Regions from separate parts of the Pseudarthrobacter sp. LMD1-1-1.1 genome, predicted to be linked through region 2. Evidence: predicted binding sites of a transcription regulator. Region 2 holds the regulator's gene; the other holds the start of a gene.
The links. The regulator HrcA, encoded in region 2, represses chaperone genes, less so after heat shock. The targets are predictions, from matches to a motif close to TTNGCACTCGNNNNNNNCGAGTGCNAA.

Region 1: a site for HrcA is predicted at 1,839-1,865, ahead of groES (co-chaperone GroES). Genes of this name have one in related genera too.

Annotation. Positions count from the first base shown of each region.
Region 1 covers NZ_JBEGHP010000001.1:649,486-655,829, forward strand. The annotation lists gene MRBLMD1_RS03190 (shikimate 5-dehydrogenase) at 1-86, shown strand, start outside; gene MRBLMD1_RS03195 (class I SAM-dependent methyltransferase) at 93-1,331, opposite strand; gene MRBLMD1_RS03200 (hypothetical protein) at 1,386-1,766, shown strand; gene groES (co-chaperone GroES) at 2,022-2,315, shown strand; gene groL (chaperonin GroEL) at 2,395-4,005, shown strand; gene MRBLMD1_RS03215 (dihydrofolate reductase family protein) at 4,153-4,755, opposite strand; gene MRBLMD1_RS03220 (ATP-dependent DNA ligase) at 4,826-6,344, shown strand, end outside.
Region 2 covers NZ_JBEGHP010000025.1:292,530-298,873, forward strand. The annotation lists gene MRBLMD1_RS20070 (DUF4870 domain-containing protein) at 1-155, opposite strand, end outside; gene MRBLMD1_RS20075 (DUF3097 domain-containing protein) at 275-1,126, opposite strand; gene hrcA (heat-inducible transcriptional repressor HrcA) at 1,298-2,311, shown strand; gene dnaJ (molecular chaperone DnaJ) at 2,400-3,527, shown strand; gene MRBLMD1_RS20090 (16S rRNA (uracil(1498)-N(3))-methyltransferase) at 3,530-4,303, shown strand; gene MRBLMD1_RS20095 (GerMN domain-containing protein) at 4,296-5,213, opposite strand; gene MRBLMD1_RS20100 (PhoH family protein) at 5,656-6,344, shown strand, end outside.

The sequences.
Region 1 (6,344 bases), on a different contig from region 2:
CACTCGAACAGTTCGTCCTGTACACGGGCGTCCGGCCCACCCCGGACCAGGTGCGGGCCGCCGAGGAGTTCATGCGCGCCCAGTAGGGGCAGCTAGGCGGGTTCCACCACGATGGCCACCCGGTCCTCACCGATGCGCGTCAGGACCAGGGTGGCCGTTTTGCCGCCCTTCCTGGCGTTCTTTCCGCCGGGCAGCAGCTGTTTCCGCAGCTCTTCGGGGGTGACGGCGGTGCCGCGCTTCTTGATGTCCAGCACGGTGATGCCCTCCTGTTTCACCCAGGCCTTGAGCGCCTTCACGTTGTAGGGCATGACCTGCAGGACCTTGTAGGCCCGGGCGAACGGGGTGGCCAGGAGTTCCGGAGCGCAGATGTAGGCAATGTGTTCGTCCACCAGGTGGCCACCGAGCTGCAGTGCTACGTCCGCCACCAGTCCGGCGCGGATCACGGCGCCGTCGGGTTCGTACAGGTATCCCTCCACCGGTCCCACCGGCGCTGACGGGCCGCCGCCGAAATCCTCCGGGCTGGTCAGCTCCGCCGGAGCCTTCGGCCCCAGGACCAACGCGGCGCGGCGGACTCCAGGCCGGCGCACGGCGTTGAACCACAGGGTCACCTCGGTGACGTCACCGGCCACCGAGACCCACTGCGCCTCGCAGCCCGCGGGCACGGATTCATGCGGCATGCCCGGTCCCATCTTCACGCCCACTGCCTTGCCCCGGGCGGCCAGTGATTCCACGAAGGACAACGGCGGGGAGAATGCCTCGGGGTCCCAGATCCGCTTGGTGCCGGAAGTGGAGGTGACCCGCCGGGCAGGGTCCAGCCAGACGCCATCCACCCCGTCCAGCGGAACCGATTCCGCATCCGCATGCACCACTGTGGCGTTGGGGAACGGGATGAGGTTCACCGTGGCGCACGCCGCCGTGGTTTCGTCCATTTCGACGGCGGTGACATTGATGTCCAGGGAGGCCAGCGCCAGGGAATCGGCGCCGAGGCCGCAGCCCAGGTCCGCCACGCGGCTGATCCCCGCGGCAGCGAACCGCTGGGCGTGGTGGGCGGCGACGTTGAGGCGCGTGGCCTGCTCCAGGCCCGCCTGGGTGAACAGCATCTGCCGGGCGAACTCCCCGAATTTCCCCTCTGCCTTGGTCCGCAGCCGTGACTGCGTCAGGACGGCGGACACGAGCACGGCGGGGTGTCCGGCTTTCCGGAGCGCGGAGTTCAGCTCGAACGAGTCCTCGTCCCGGTAGGGGCCCAGGGACGCCAGCAACTCCCAGCCTTCGGGGGTCAGCAATGGTGCGATCTGGTCCTGTGCAATCTGGTCCTGGGGAGCTTGAGCCATGGGTTCCAGCCTAGTGGAGGAGCGCGTGGCCGGGATGCGGATAGTGTTGAATCCATGGATGAGAGCGCAGCCCCCCGCGAGACCGGCGACCACGAGTCCGGGGACCGCCATCCGGCCAGGTTCGCCCGTCCTGTGCTGATCGCCGCCGCCGTCGTGGCCGTGGTCTGCATCGCGCTGCTGGTGATCATCTTCCTGCTCGATACGTTCAACGCCACCGTTTACTCGGTGGGAGGCAACGACGTCCAGGACAACACCCAGGAGGCCCGGGACATCCGCGGGCTGTACGACGGCGCGCGGGCCGGGAGCATCTTCTTCCTCGCTGCTGCGCTGCTCGCCGCAGCGGTGTCCGGCTGGGTGCTCTTCCGGGGACGGAAGCAGGGCGGCAGCGACACGGAGGGCGGCGAGGACGTGGACTTCGACGACCTGGGCCGGTAGGGACAGGGCGCCATTTCGCGTCCCCGGCCACCTGCCGTCGTCCGCCCCGGGCTGTACGCCCATGACGAAACGTTGGCACTCACCTTGACCGAGTGCTAACTCATACATAGAGTCTTCATTAGCACTCTCCCTAGGAGGGTGCTAACACATGGAGAGCTGCCAGCCAGGCTGCTGCCGGCACCGCGACGACGGTTTGCCAGCTACGGCGGAAAGCTTTCCAGTCCACGAATTTGCTGACGAAAAGGAGAGGTCCGAGTGTCGGTCTCTATTAAGCCTCTTGAGGATCGTATTGTTGTCCGCCCGCTCGAAGCCGAGCAGACCACGGCTTCCGGCCTGGTCATCCCGGACTCCGCACAGGAGAAGCCGCAGGAAGGCGAAGTTGTCGCCGTAGGCCCCGGCCGCTTCGAAGATGGCAACCGCGTTCCCGTTGACGTAGCCGTTGGCGACGTCGTCATCTACTCCAAGTACGGCGGAACCGAAGTCAAGACCGGCGGCACCGAGTACCTCGTGCTGTCCGCCCGCGACGTCCTGGCAATCGTCGTCAAGTAACTCTTCCGGATCCCCGTGCTGCCGGCCATGCTCACGCTGGCCGGCAGCGCGGGGTTTCTGTCTTTGAAAGGACAAAACCATGGCAAAGCAGCTTGCGTTTAACGACGCTGCCCGCCGGTCCCTTGAGGCCGGCATCGACAAGCTCGCGAACACCGTCAAGGTGACGCTCGGCCCCCGCGGCCGCAACGTCGTCCTGGACAAGAAGTGGGGTGCCCCCACCATCACGAACGACGGCGTCACCATCGCCCGCGAAGTCGAGCTGGACGACCCCTACGAGAACCTTGGCGCACAGCTGGCCAAGGAAGTAGCCACCAAGACCAACGATGTTGCCGGCGACGGCACCACCACCGCCACGGTCCTGGCACAGGCGCTGGTCAAGGAAGGCCTGCGCAACGTTGCAGCCGGCGCTGCCCCCGGCCAGATCAAGCGCGGCATCGAGGTTGCGGTTGAGGCCGTGGCCGCCCGCCTGCTGGAGAACGCCCGCCCGGTCGAAGGCACCCAGGTAGCCAACGTTGCCGCCATCTCGGCGCAGAGCGACGAAATCGGCGAACTGCTCGCCGAGGCCTTCGGCAAGGTGGGCAAGGATGGTGTCATCACCATCGAAGAGTCCTCCACCACCCAGACCGAACTGGTCCTCACCGAGGGCATGCAGTTCGACAAGGGCTACCTGTCCCCGTACTTCGTCACCGACGCGGAGCGCCAGGAAGCAGTCCTCGAGGACGCACTCATCCTGATCAACCAGGGCAAGATCTCCTCGATCCAGGAATTCCTGCCGCTGCTCGAAAAGGCGCTGCAGAGTTCCAAGCCGCTGTTCATCATCGCCGAGGACGTTGAGGGCGAGGCCCTGTCCACGCTGATCGTCAACCGCATCCGCGGCACCCTGAACGTCGTAGCCGTCAAGGCTCCCGGCTTCGGCGACCGCCGCAAGGCCATGCTGCAGGACATCGCCACCCTCACCGGTGCGCAGGTTGTCTCCCCGGAACTGGGCCTCAGCCTGGACTCCGTGGGCCTGGAGGTGCTGGGTACCGCCCGTCGCATCACGGTCACCAAGGACAACACCACCATCGTGGACGGCGCCGGTTCTGCCGAGGACGTCGCTGCACGCGTTGCCCAGCTGCGCGCCGAGCTGACCCGCACCGATTCCGACTGGGACCGCGAAAAGCTCCAGGAACGCCTGGCTAAGCTTGCCGGCGGCATCGGAGTCATCAAGGTCGGCGCTGCCACCGAGGTTGAGCTCAAGGAAAAGAAGCACCGCATCGAGGACGCTGTGTCCTCCACCCGCGCTGCCCTCGAAGAAGGCATCGTTGCCGGCGGCGGCTCCGCCCTGATCCACGCCCTCAAGGCACTGGATGAGGACGCTTCCGTCAAGGCCCTCGAAGGCGACGCCGCCGCAGCTGTGGGCATCGTCCGCCGCGCACTGGTGCAGCCGCTGCGCTGGATCGCCCAGAACGCCGGCTTCGATGGCTACGTTGTTACCTCCAAGGTTGCCGACCTTGAGACCAACAACGGCTTCAACGCCAAGTCAGGTGAGTACGAGGACCTGATTGCCGCGGGCGTCATCGACCCCGTCAAGGTCACCCGTGCAGCCCTCCGTAACGCGGCCTCCATCGCCGCCCTGGTTCTCACCACCGAGACCCTGGTCGTGGAGAAGCCGGCCGAAGAGGACGAGCACGCAGGCCACAGCCACTAACGCTGCGCCCTGGCGGCCTACCGCTGAAAAGGCTGGTCCGGCATCTGCCGGGCCAGCCTTTTGCGTTGCTGCTTCTGGGGCGGTGGGTGGGCCCACGCCGCCAGGGTTCCCTGGCTGAGCGAAGCGAGGTTAGGGGGCGGTGGGCGCTTAGCCGGCGTCCATCTCCCGCGTCTCAACTTCTCCGGCACGCTCGTACACCAGCGACACCGCACCCTTGGGAAAACTGCGGGCCTGCTCGGCCAGCGTGAAAGTGGAGGGAACCGTTCCCTCATCGAACAGGCGCTTGCCCTGGCCCAGGACCACCGGGTACAGCCAGAGGTGGAGGCGGTCCAGCACATTGGCAGCCAGGAGGGAACGGATCAGCATCCCGCTGCCGAACATGTGCAGCTGCCCGAACCCGTCCCGGAGGCCGCCGGCGGCCGCGGCATCCGGCAGGACGGTGGTGCCGGCCCAGTCCGGGTCCGCCAGCGTGCCGGAGACAACGAACTTGGGGACCCGGTTCAGGGCATCGGCTATGTCACCGGACTGGTGCGGCCAGTAGGACGCAAAGATGTCATAGGTCTTCCGGCCGAGGAGGAGGGCATCCATCCGGCTGATCTCGTCCGCTATCGAGGCGCCGGCCTCGTCGTCGGACACCGGCGCCTGCCAGCCGCCGAACGCGAATCCGCCTTCGGGGTCTTCTTCACGGCCGCCCGGCGCCTGGTACACGCCGTCGAGGGTGATGAACAGGTTCGCCACGATGATCCCCACGCGCACATTGTGGACCCGCACCGGGGCTCTGTCCAGTGTCCCGGTCCGGTGCCCGTGGCAGGATGGTGCCATGCTGCTCCTTGAGCTCGTGGACACCACGAAAACCGTTGCATCGACCCGGTCCCGGCTCGCGAAAGTGGATGCCCTGGCCCACCTGCTGCGCCGGCTGGAACCGGCGGAGATCCCGACGGCGGTGGGTTTGCTCAGCGCCAAGCCCCGTCAGGGCCGGGTTGGCGTCGGTTGGAGCGCCGTGGCGGCGGCCAAGGAAGAACCCGCCGCGGAGCCAAGCCTCACCGTGGCGGAATTTGATGCCGCGCTGGACCGGCTCCTGGCAACGGCGGGCAGCGGGTCGGGTGCGGGGCGGGCCTCCATCCTCGGGACGCTAATGGGAGCGGCCACCGCGTCGGAGCAGTCGTTCATCGCCGGCGTGCTGCTCGGGGAACTGCGCACCGGCGCCCTGGAAGGAGTACTGACGGACGCCATCGCCCGCGCCGCAGACAGGTCCGTCGAGGCGGTGCGGCGTGCGGCAATGCTTTCCGGGGACCTCGGAGGAACCGCCTTCCTGGCGCTCACCGGCACCGCGGCCGAGCTTGACGCCGTCGGCCTGGTGGTGGGTCGCCCGGTGCAGCCCATGCTCGCGGCCACCGCCGGCAGCGCGGGTGCCGCCCTGGAAGCGACGGGGGAGGCCTCGGTGGAATTCAAGCTCGACGGCGCCCGCATCCAGGTGCATCGCTCCGGCGACGACGTGCGCATCTACACCCGGAACCTCGCGGAGGTGACGCACCGGCTGCCCGAGGTGGTTGACTTGGTCCGCGGGCTGCCCGTGCAGGACGTGATCCTTGACGGCGAAACGCTCGCCCTGGATGAGGACGGCGCCCCGCGGCCCTTCCAGGAAACGATGTCCCGCTTCGGCGCCGATGCAGTCCGCGAAACGCTGCTCCATCCTTGGTTTTTCGATGTGCTCCACATTGACGGACGTGACCTGCTGGATGAACCGCTGTCCACCCGCATCGACGTCCTGGAACGCGTTGCACCGGCACACCGGATTCCCGGGGAGGTCACGGCGGATCCGGCCGTTGCCGAACGGGTGTCGCGGGATGCACTCGCCGCGGGCCACGAGGGCGTGGTGGTGAAGGCGATCGAATCGACCTACGCCGCCGGGAGGCGTGGATCCAACTGGGTGAAGGTGAAACCGGTCCACACGTATGACCTGGTGGTGCTCGCCTGCGAATGGGGCTCCGGACGCCGCACGGGAATGCTCTCCAACCTGCACCTGGGTGCCCTTGACCCCACCGGGGAGTTCGGCGAACCCGGCGGCTACGTGATGGTGGGCAAGACGTTCAAGGGACTCACCGATGAACTGCTGCGCTGGCAGACGGAGCGGTTCCAGGAGCTTGAGGTGCGGCGCACGGCAGGCACTGTTTGGATTGAACCGGTCACGGTCGTCGAAATAGCCATCGACGGCGTGCAGCAGTCGCCGCGCTACCCGGGCGGGATCGCCTTGAGGTTCGCTCGCGTCAAGCGCTACCGGGACGACAAGGCCCCGGCGGAAGCGGACACCATCCAGGCCCTGCGCGCCCTGCTGCGCT
Region 2 (6,344 bases):
AGCAGCGAGGGGACGCACCCCAGTATCCCGCCGAAATGCGCGAGCGTGGCCCATTGGCGGTCTTCGCTGGCCGTGAGCGGCAGCGCATTGGCGGGGACGCCATGGTACTCGGAACGGCCCTGGCCGTCCCTGTGATCACGTGCGTTTTCTGCCACAGTCTGTTCCTTCGGAGGTGCAAGTGGTGCTGACTTCATGTACGGGCGCGGTGTGCAGCGGCCTTCGGAAAAGGCGCTGCACTACCAAGAATACTGGCTCCCGGGCCGGGGCCCGGCCTTCAGGGGACGGTGAGGAAGTCGATGACTTCCTCAACCCGCCCCAGCAGCGACGCTTCCAGGTCCGCATAGGTACGGACCGCGCCCAGCAGTTTCTGCCACCCCAGCCCGATGTCCTCCTTGGTGGCGTGCGGCCAGCCAAAGGCCTTCAGGATTCCGGTCTTCCAATCCTGTCCGCGCGGCACGGCAGGCCATTTGTCGATCCCGAGGACCGCAGGCCGGATTGCCTGCCAGACGTCCACATAGGGATGGCCCACGATCAGGACATTTCCGGCCGCGCCGGGGGATGCCATGACGGCGTCGGCTATCCGGGACTCTTTGGAGTCGGGGACGAGGTGGTCAACGAGCACGCCGAGGCGCCGGCCCGGCCCAGGTTTGAAGGCGGCAACTGCAGCGGTGAGGTCGTCAATGCCGTGCAGGGGTTCGACGACGATGCCTTCAACCCGAAGGTCGTCTCCCCAGACCTTTTCCACCAGTTCGGCGTCGTGCTTGCCTTCCACCCAGATTCGGCTTGCCTTGGCGACCTGGGCCCGCTGGCCGGCGACCCGGACGGAGCCTGAGGCTGTCCTGCCGGCGGCGGGGCCGGAGGCTGCCGGCCGGGCGGCGGGAGGCATCAGCCGGATGGGGCGGCCCTCAAGGAGGAAACCGAAGCCGAGCTTGAAGGACCGGGACTTCCCTCGGCGGTCCTCCAGCGCCACGACGTGCATGCCGCCGGACTTTTCCACCCGGGTGACGGCGCCCACCCAGCCCGACTGGAAATCCTCGAGCACCATGCCCCGCTCCACCGGCACCTCGGGCAATTCCGCCTTGGCCGGGGCGGAAACGCCGCGGGGCCCCCAGTTTTGGTAATCCATGGATTCAATCCGCCTAGCGCTAGGTCCTCCGCACCGGAATTTCGCCCGGAGCGGTACCAATGCTAACAACGGGCCGAGGCATAATAGACTGTTAGCACTTAGGCATGTCGAGTGCTAACACTGGTGGCACCTGGCGGTGTATGCGCCCCGGACCATGGATGGAGGTGGAGAGTGAGCGAGCCACGCAAACTGGAAGTGCTGCGGGCCATCGTGGAGGACTACGTCCACTCCCGCGAACCGGTCGGGTCAAAGGCATTGGTCGAACGGCATCATCTTGGCGTTTCCAGCGCAACCATCCGCAATGACATGGCGGCCCTTGAAGACGAGGGATTGATCACGGCCCCGCACACCAGTGCAGGCCGGATTCCCACGGACAAGGGCTACCGGCTCTTTGTCGACCAGATCTCGGCAGTCAAGCCCCTGTCGGCAGCGGAGCGCCGGGCCATCCAGTCCCTCCTGGAAGGCGCAGACGACCTCGACGACGTCCTGGACCGCACCGTCCGACTGCTGTCGCAGCTGACCAACCAGGTGGCTGTGGTCCAGTATCCGCACCTCAGCAAGGCACTGGTGCGCCACATCGAGTTCGTGCTCCTGGCCCCCCGCAAGGTGCTGGTGGTGCTGATTGCGAACAGCGGCAAGGTGGAGCAGCGGGTCATCGACGTCGGCCAGGACCTTGGCGACGACGCCCTGGCCGCGCTCCGCACCCGCTTCCTTGCCGCACTGGCCGGAACTCCGCTCAGCCAGCTGGCCAAGGCGCTCCCCGCCGTCGTGGCCGGCACCGCGCACGGCCAGCGCCAGGCCGCGCACGCCCTGGCACTTGGCCTCGAGGGGCTGGCGCAAAACACCAGGGAGGACCGGATGGTCATGGCCGGAACGGCGAACCTGGCCAGGTCCAACGTGGATTTCCCCCTCAGCATCGGCCCCGTGCTCGAGGCACTGGAGGAACAGGTGGTGATGCTGCGGCTGTTGAGCGAAATGGCCCAGGACCACCGGGGAGTGGCTGTCAGTATCGGAAGGGAAAACCCTTATGACGGCCTTGCCGAAGCCTCCGTGGTGGCCACCGGCTACGGCCCGGACAGCGCCGCGAAGGTAGGGATCCTCGGCCCAACCAGGATGGACTATCCCACCACCATGGCCGCCGTCAGGGCTGTGGCCCGCTACCTTTCCAGGATTTTGGGGCCCTGACTCTTCGCCGCCGGAGCCTTTTCCGGACCGGAACACAGAGCGGGGCCGCCCAAACTGAACGCAGTACAACAAGGAAGAGATACGAACTTTGAGCAGCCACTATGACGTCCTTGGAGTCTCACCCGAAGCTACGGGCGAAGAGATCAAAAAGGCCTACCGCAAACTGGCCCGCACCCTTCACCCGGATGTAAACCCCGGTGCGGACGCTTCAGAACGCTTCAAGGCAGTAACTCACGCCTACGAGGTCCTTTCCGACCCCCAAAAGCGGAGGATCTACGACACCACAGGCAACGAGAACGGCACGGACAACGGCTTCGGCGGTGCCGGTTACGCGGGCCAGGGCTTCGCTTTCCAGGACATCTTCGACACCTTCTTCGGCGCCGGTGGCACCTCCGGCCCGGCTTCCCGCGTCCGCCGCGGCCAGGACGCCCTCATCAGCGTCCGGGTCGACCTTCGCGACGCCGTGTTCGGCGTGAACAAGAAGCTCGAAGTGGATACTGCCGTGGTCTGCCCCACCTGTGACGGATCCTGCTGCCGGCCCGGCACCCACCCCGAGCGCTGCGACATCTGCGGCGGCAGCGGCCAGGTCCAGCGGGCCGTGCGTTCCATCCTGGGCCAGGTCATGACGGCCGCCCCCTGCGGCACCTGCGAAGGTTTCGGCACGGTCATCAAGGATCCATGCAACGAGTGCAGCGGCCAGGGCCGTATCCGCAGCCGGCGGTCGCTGACCATCAAGGTTCCCGCTGGTGTGGCCACCGGAACCCGGATCCAGCTCGCCGGGCAGGGCGAAGCGGGACCTGCAGGCGGACCGACCGGTGACCTGTACGTGGAAATCCGCGTCAACAATGACGCCACCTACGTGCGGGAAGGCGATGACCTCCACGCCACCCTGCACATCCCCATGACGGCGGCTGCACTGGGCACGGACGTCAGCCTGGAAACGTTCGACGGTACCCAGGACATCGACGTCAAGCCCGGAACACAGTCCGGCGAGATCATCACCCTGCGTGGCCTGGGTGTCACGCACCTGCGGGGATACGGCCGCGGGGACCTGAAGGTCCACCTCCAGGTGGACACTCCGGCCAAGCTCGACCCGGCACAGGAGGACCTCCTCCGGCAGCTCGCCAAGCTCCGCGGCGAACAGATCACCGAGGGCAAGCTCGCCGCCAGCGGCGGCATGTTCGCCAAGCTCCGGGACCGGCTCGGTAACCTGTAGCGGTGAGCAACCCCGTCTTCTTCACCTCCGCCGGTTCACTGGCGGGCATGGTGCCCGGCCAGCTCTTTGTCCTCGAAGGGGCGGAGGCCCGGCATGCAGTCACCGTCAAACGCCTGTCTCCGGGCGAGGCCGTGGACATTGTCGACGGCGCCGGCGCGCGCATGAGCGGCAAGGTCGCCTCCGCCGCGCCCACGGGACTTGAAGTGGAGTGCGGCGCACTGGCAATGGAAGACAGGCCGGACGTCCGTCTGGTGCTGGTTCAGGCCCTGGCCAAGGGCGACCGCGACGAACTGGCCATTGAAACGGCCACCGAGCTGGGCATCGATGCCGTCATACCCTGGCAGTCGGAGCGGTCCATCGTGCGCTGGAAAGGTGACAGGGCCGCCCGCGCCCACGCCAAGTGGGAGTCCACCGTGGCCGCCGCCGCCAAGCAGGCGCGGCGCGCCTGGATCCCCGAGGTCCGGGCCGCCGTCGATACTGCCGGGCTTTCCGCCGCCGTGGAGGGTGCAGACCTGGCCGTCATCCTCCACGAAGATGCCGTGCGTCCGCTACGGACCGTCCTGGAAGCGTGGCAGGGGAGTGGGCACGACGGAATCCGGGAAGTCCTGCTGATCGTCGGCCCGGAAGGCGGAATCAGCCAGCGGGAAGTAACGAAACTCTGCGACAAAGGCGCTGTGACCGCCCTGTTGGGGCACCACGTCCTGCGGTCCTCCACGGCCGGGCCTGCCGCCGTCGTGCTTGCAAGCGACATCCTTGGCCGGTGGACGGCTACCTGACCTTGAAGGACCTGGTGTCCTCGTTGCGGTCCGGCTCCCCGCCGGACCCTGCCTGCGCCACCCGGAGCTCATAGCCGCCGGCCGGCAAGGTCAGTGCCAGCGTAAAGACGCCCGCCTGCCCCTGCCCGGCGCCGGCCGTGGTTTCACCGGTCAGGAACGGGGCCTTGCTGCCGCCGTCCCCGGACTGCAGGATCTGCCAGCGGAGCTTTGCTCCCGGCGACGTGCTGCGGCCGGTGATCTTTACGCTGCCGGCAGGCACCTCGGTGCTTTCCTGCGGATCTATGATCCACACCGGCGCCACCAGCCCGGCTGCCCGGGTCATCAGTGCGCCCAGCTGGACTTTTCCGAACGCGACATAGTCCGTGTGGCCGTCCACGAGGATCCGCACCCGGACCTGCTGCCCTGTGTCGATCAGGCCCGAACTGGCAGCGGCGGCGGTCGCCGTGTAGATCAGCTGTTGGATGGCGCGGGCGGCCATGTCGGCGTCGAGGTTGCTGTTGAAGGCGTCGGCCGAGACGTCGACCGTGATGATGTCCTTGCCCGAGATGGAGGTGGCAAGTTTGTCCGGGTTCTGCCAGGGCGTAAAGAAGTCGGGGTCCAGCGGCTTCTCCGACATCATGGCGCGCAGTGCCCGCGTCACCGGGTTCTCCTGTTCCGGAACGTCCCGGAACTCACGGTAGAGGAAGATGTTCCCTCCGCTGCGGCCAATCCAGTACACCGGGGCCTTATTGGAGGACTGGGTGGTTTCCAGTGGGGCGCTGGTGGCCGGCGCGTCCGGCATGGTGCCGCCTGTGGCCGGGACTGAGGCGGAGGTGGCGGAGGGCGTTGGTCCGTTCTCGGCGGTGCAGGCTGCAAGGGCGGGAACGAGCACCAGGATTCCTGCGAGGACGGCAGGGCGCACTCGGCCCATCGGTCGTCCTGCCCGTTCGGGCACAGAGGTTTCCGGCACTGTCCTGCCTAGTCCTTTCCTGGCGTGGCGGGCCGATCCCCCTGGCGGCCTGGCGTTCCAGCAGACGCTGGATTTCCAGCATTGCACAGGGGAGGGTGCCTCCAGCCGCTCTTTGGCCTCCCCGGCCGCAACTGCAACGGGAACGATATGAGGCCGATATGAAGTTGATACCTAACGCTGCATTCTTACCCGTTTGCGGGTCCACTTCCCTGGCTGAGGGGCCGGTGCCGCGGGCAGTGGGGTGACCCGCCTGGTCTGCGTTCCAGTGCCCAGTCGGGGCGGGTGCTGGCGTAAGATAAAGGGATCGCTGGGCAAGGAGCACCGTGCAAGGGGCGCCGGCATCAGCCGAAGCAAACAAATGATGTCGATCTTCGAGGGGACCACGGGCCTGCGGGCCAGCACCATGACTGAATCAGCAAATGGTAAGCGCCGGCTCAACACGGGCGACGGCAGTCCGGGGGAATTCCCGCACTCCCTGCCTGGCATCCGGACCGAAGTAGTCCTCTTTGAGAACTCCGACCAAATGGTTCAGTCGCTCGGCAGCCATGACGAGGCGCTGCGGTTCATCGAAGAGCAGTTCCCGGACGTCAACTTCCATGCCCGTGGCAACGAACTGTCCATCAGCGGTCCCGTCAGTGACGTTCCCCGCATCATGCGGCTCCTCCAGGAAGTCCGTGGCCTGGTGGCCCGGGGCACGGTCATCACGCCCGCGGTGCTGCAGCAGCTGGTTGCCCTCCTGCGCACCCAGTCACTCCAGAATCCCGTGGATGTGCTCACCCACGACATCCTCTCCAGCCGCGGCAGGACCATCAGGCCCAAGACGCTGAACCAAAAGAACTACGTTGACGCCATCGATGCCAACACGGTCATCTTCGGCATCGGCCCGGCCGGCACTGGCAAGACCTATCTCGCCATGGCGAAAGCCGTCCAGGCACTGCAGCAGAAAGAGGTCAGCCGGATCATCCTGACACGCCCTGCGGTGGAGGCGGGGGAGCGGCTCGGGTTCCTGCCCGGTACGCTCAGCGACAAGATCGATCCCTACCTGCGCCCGCTCTACGACGCCCTGCACGACATGATGGACCCGGAATCCAT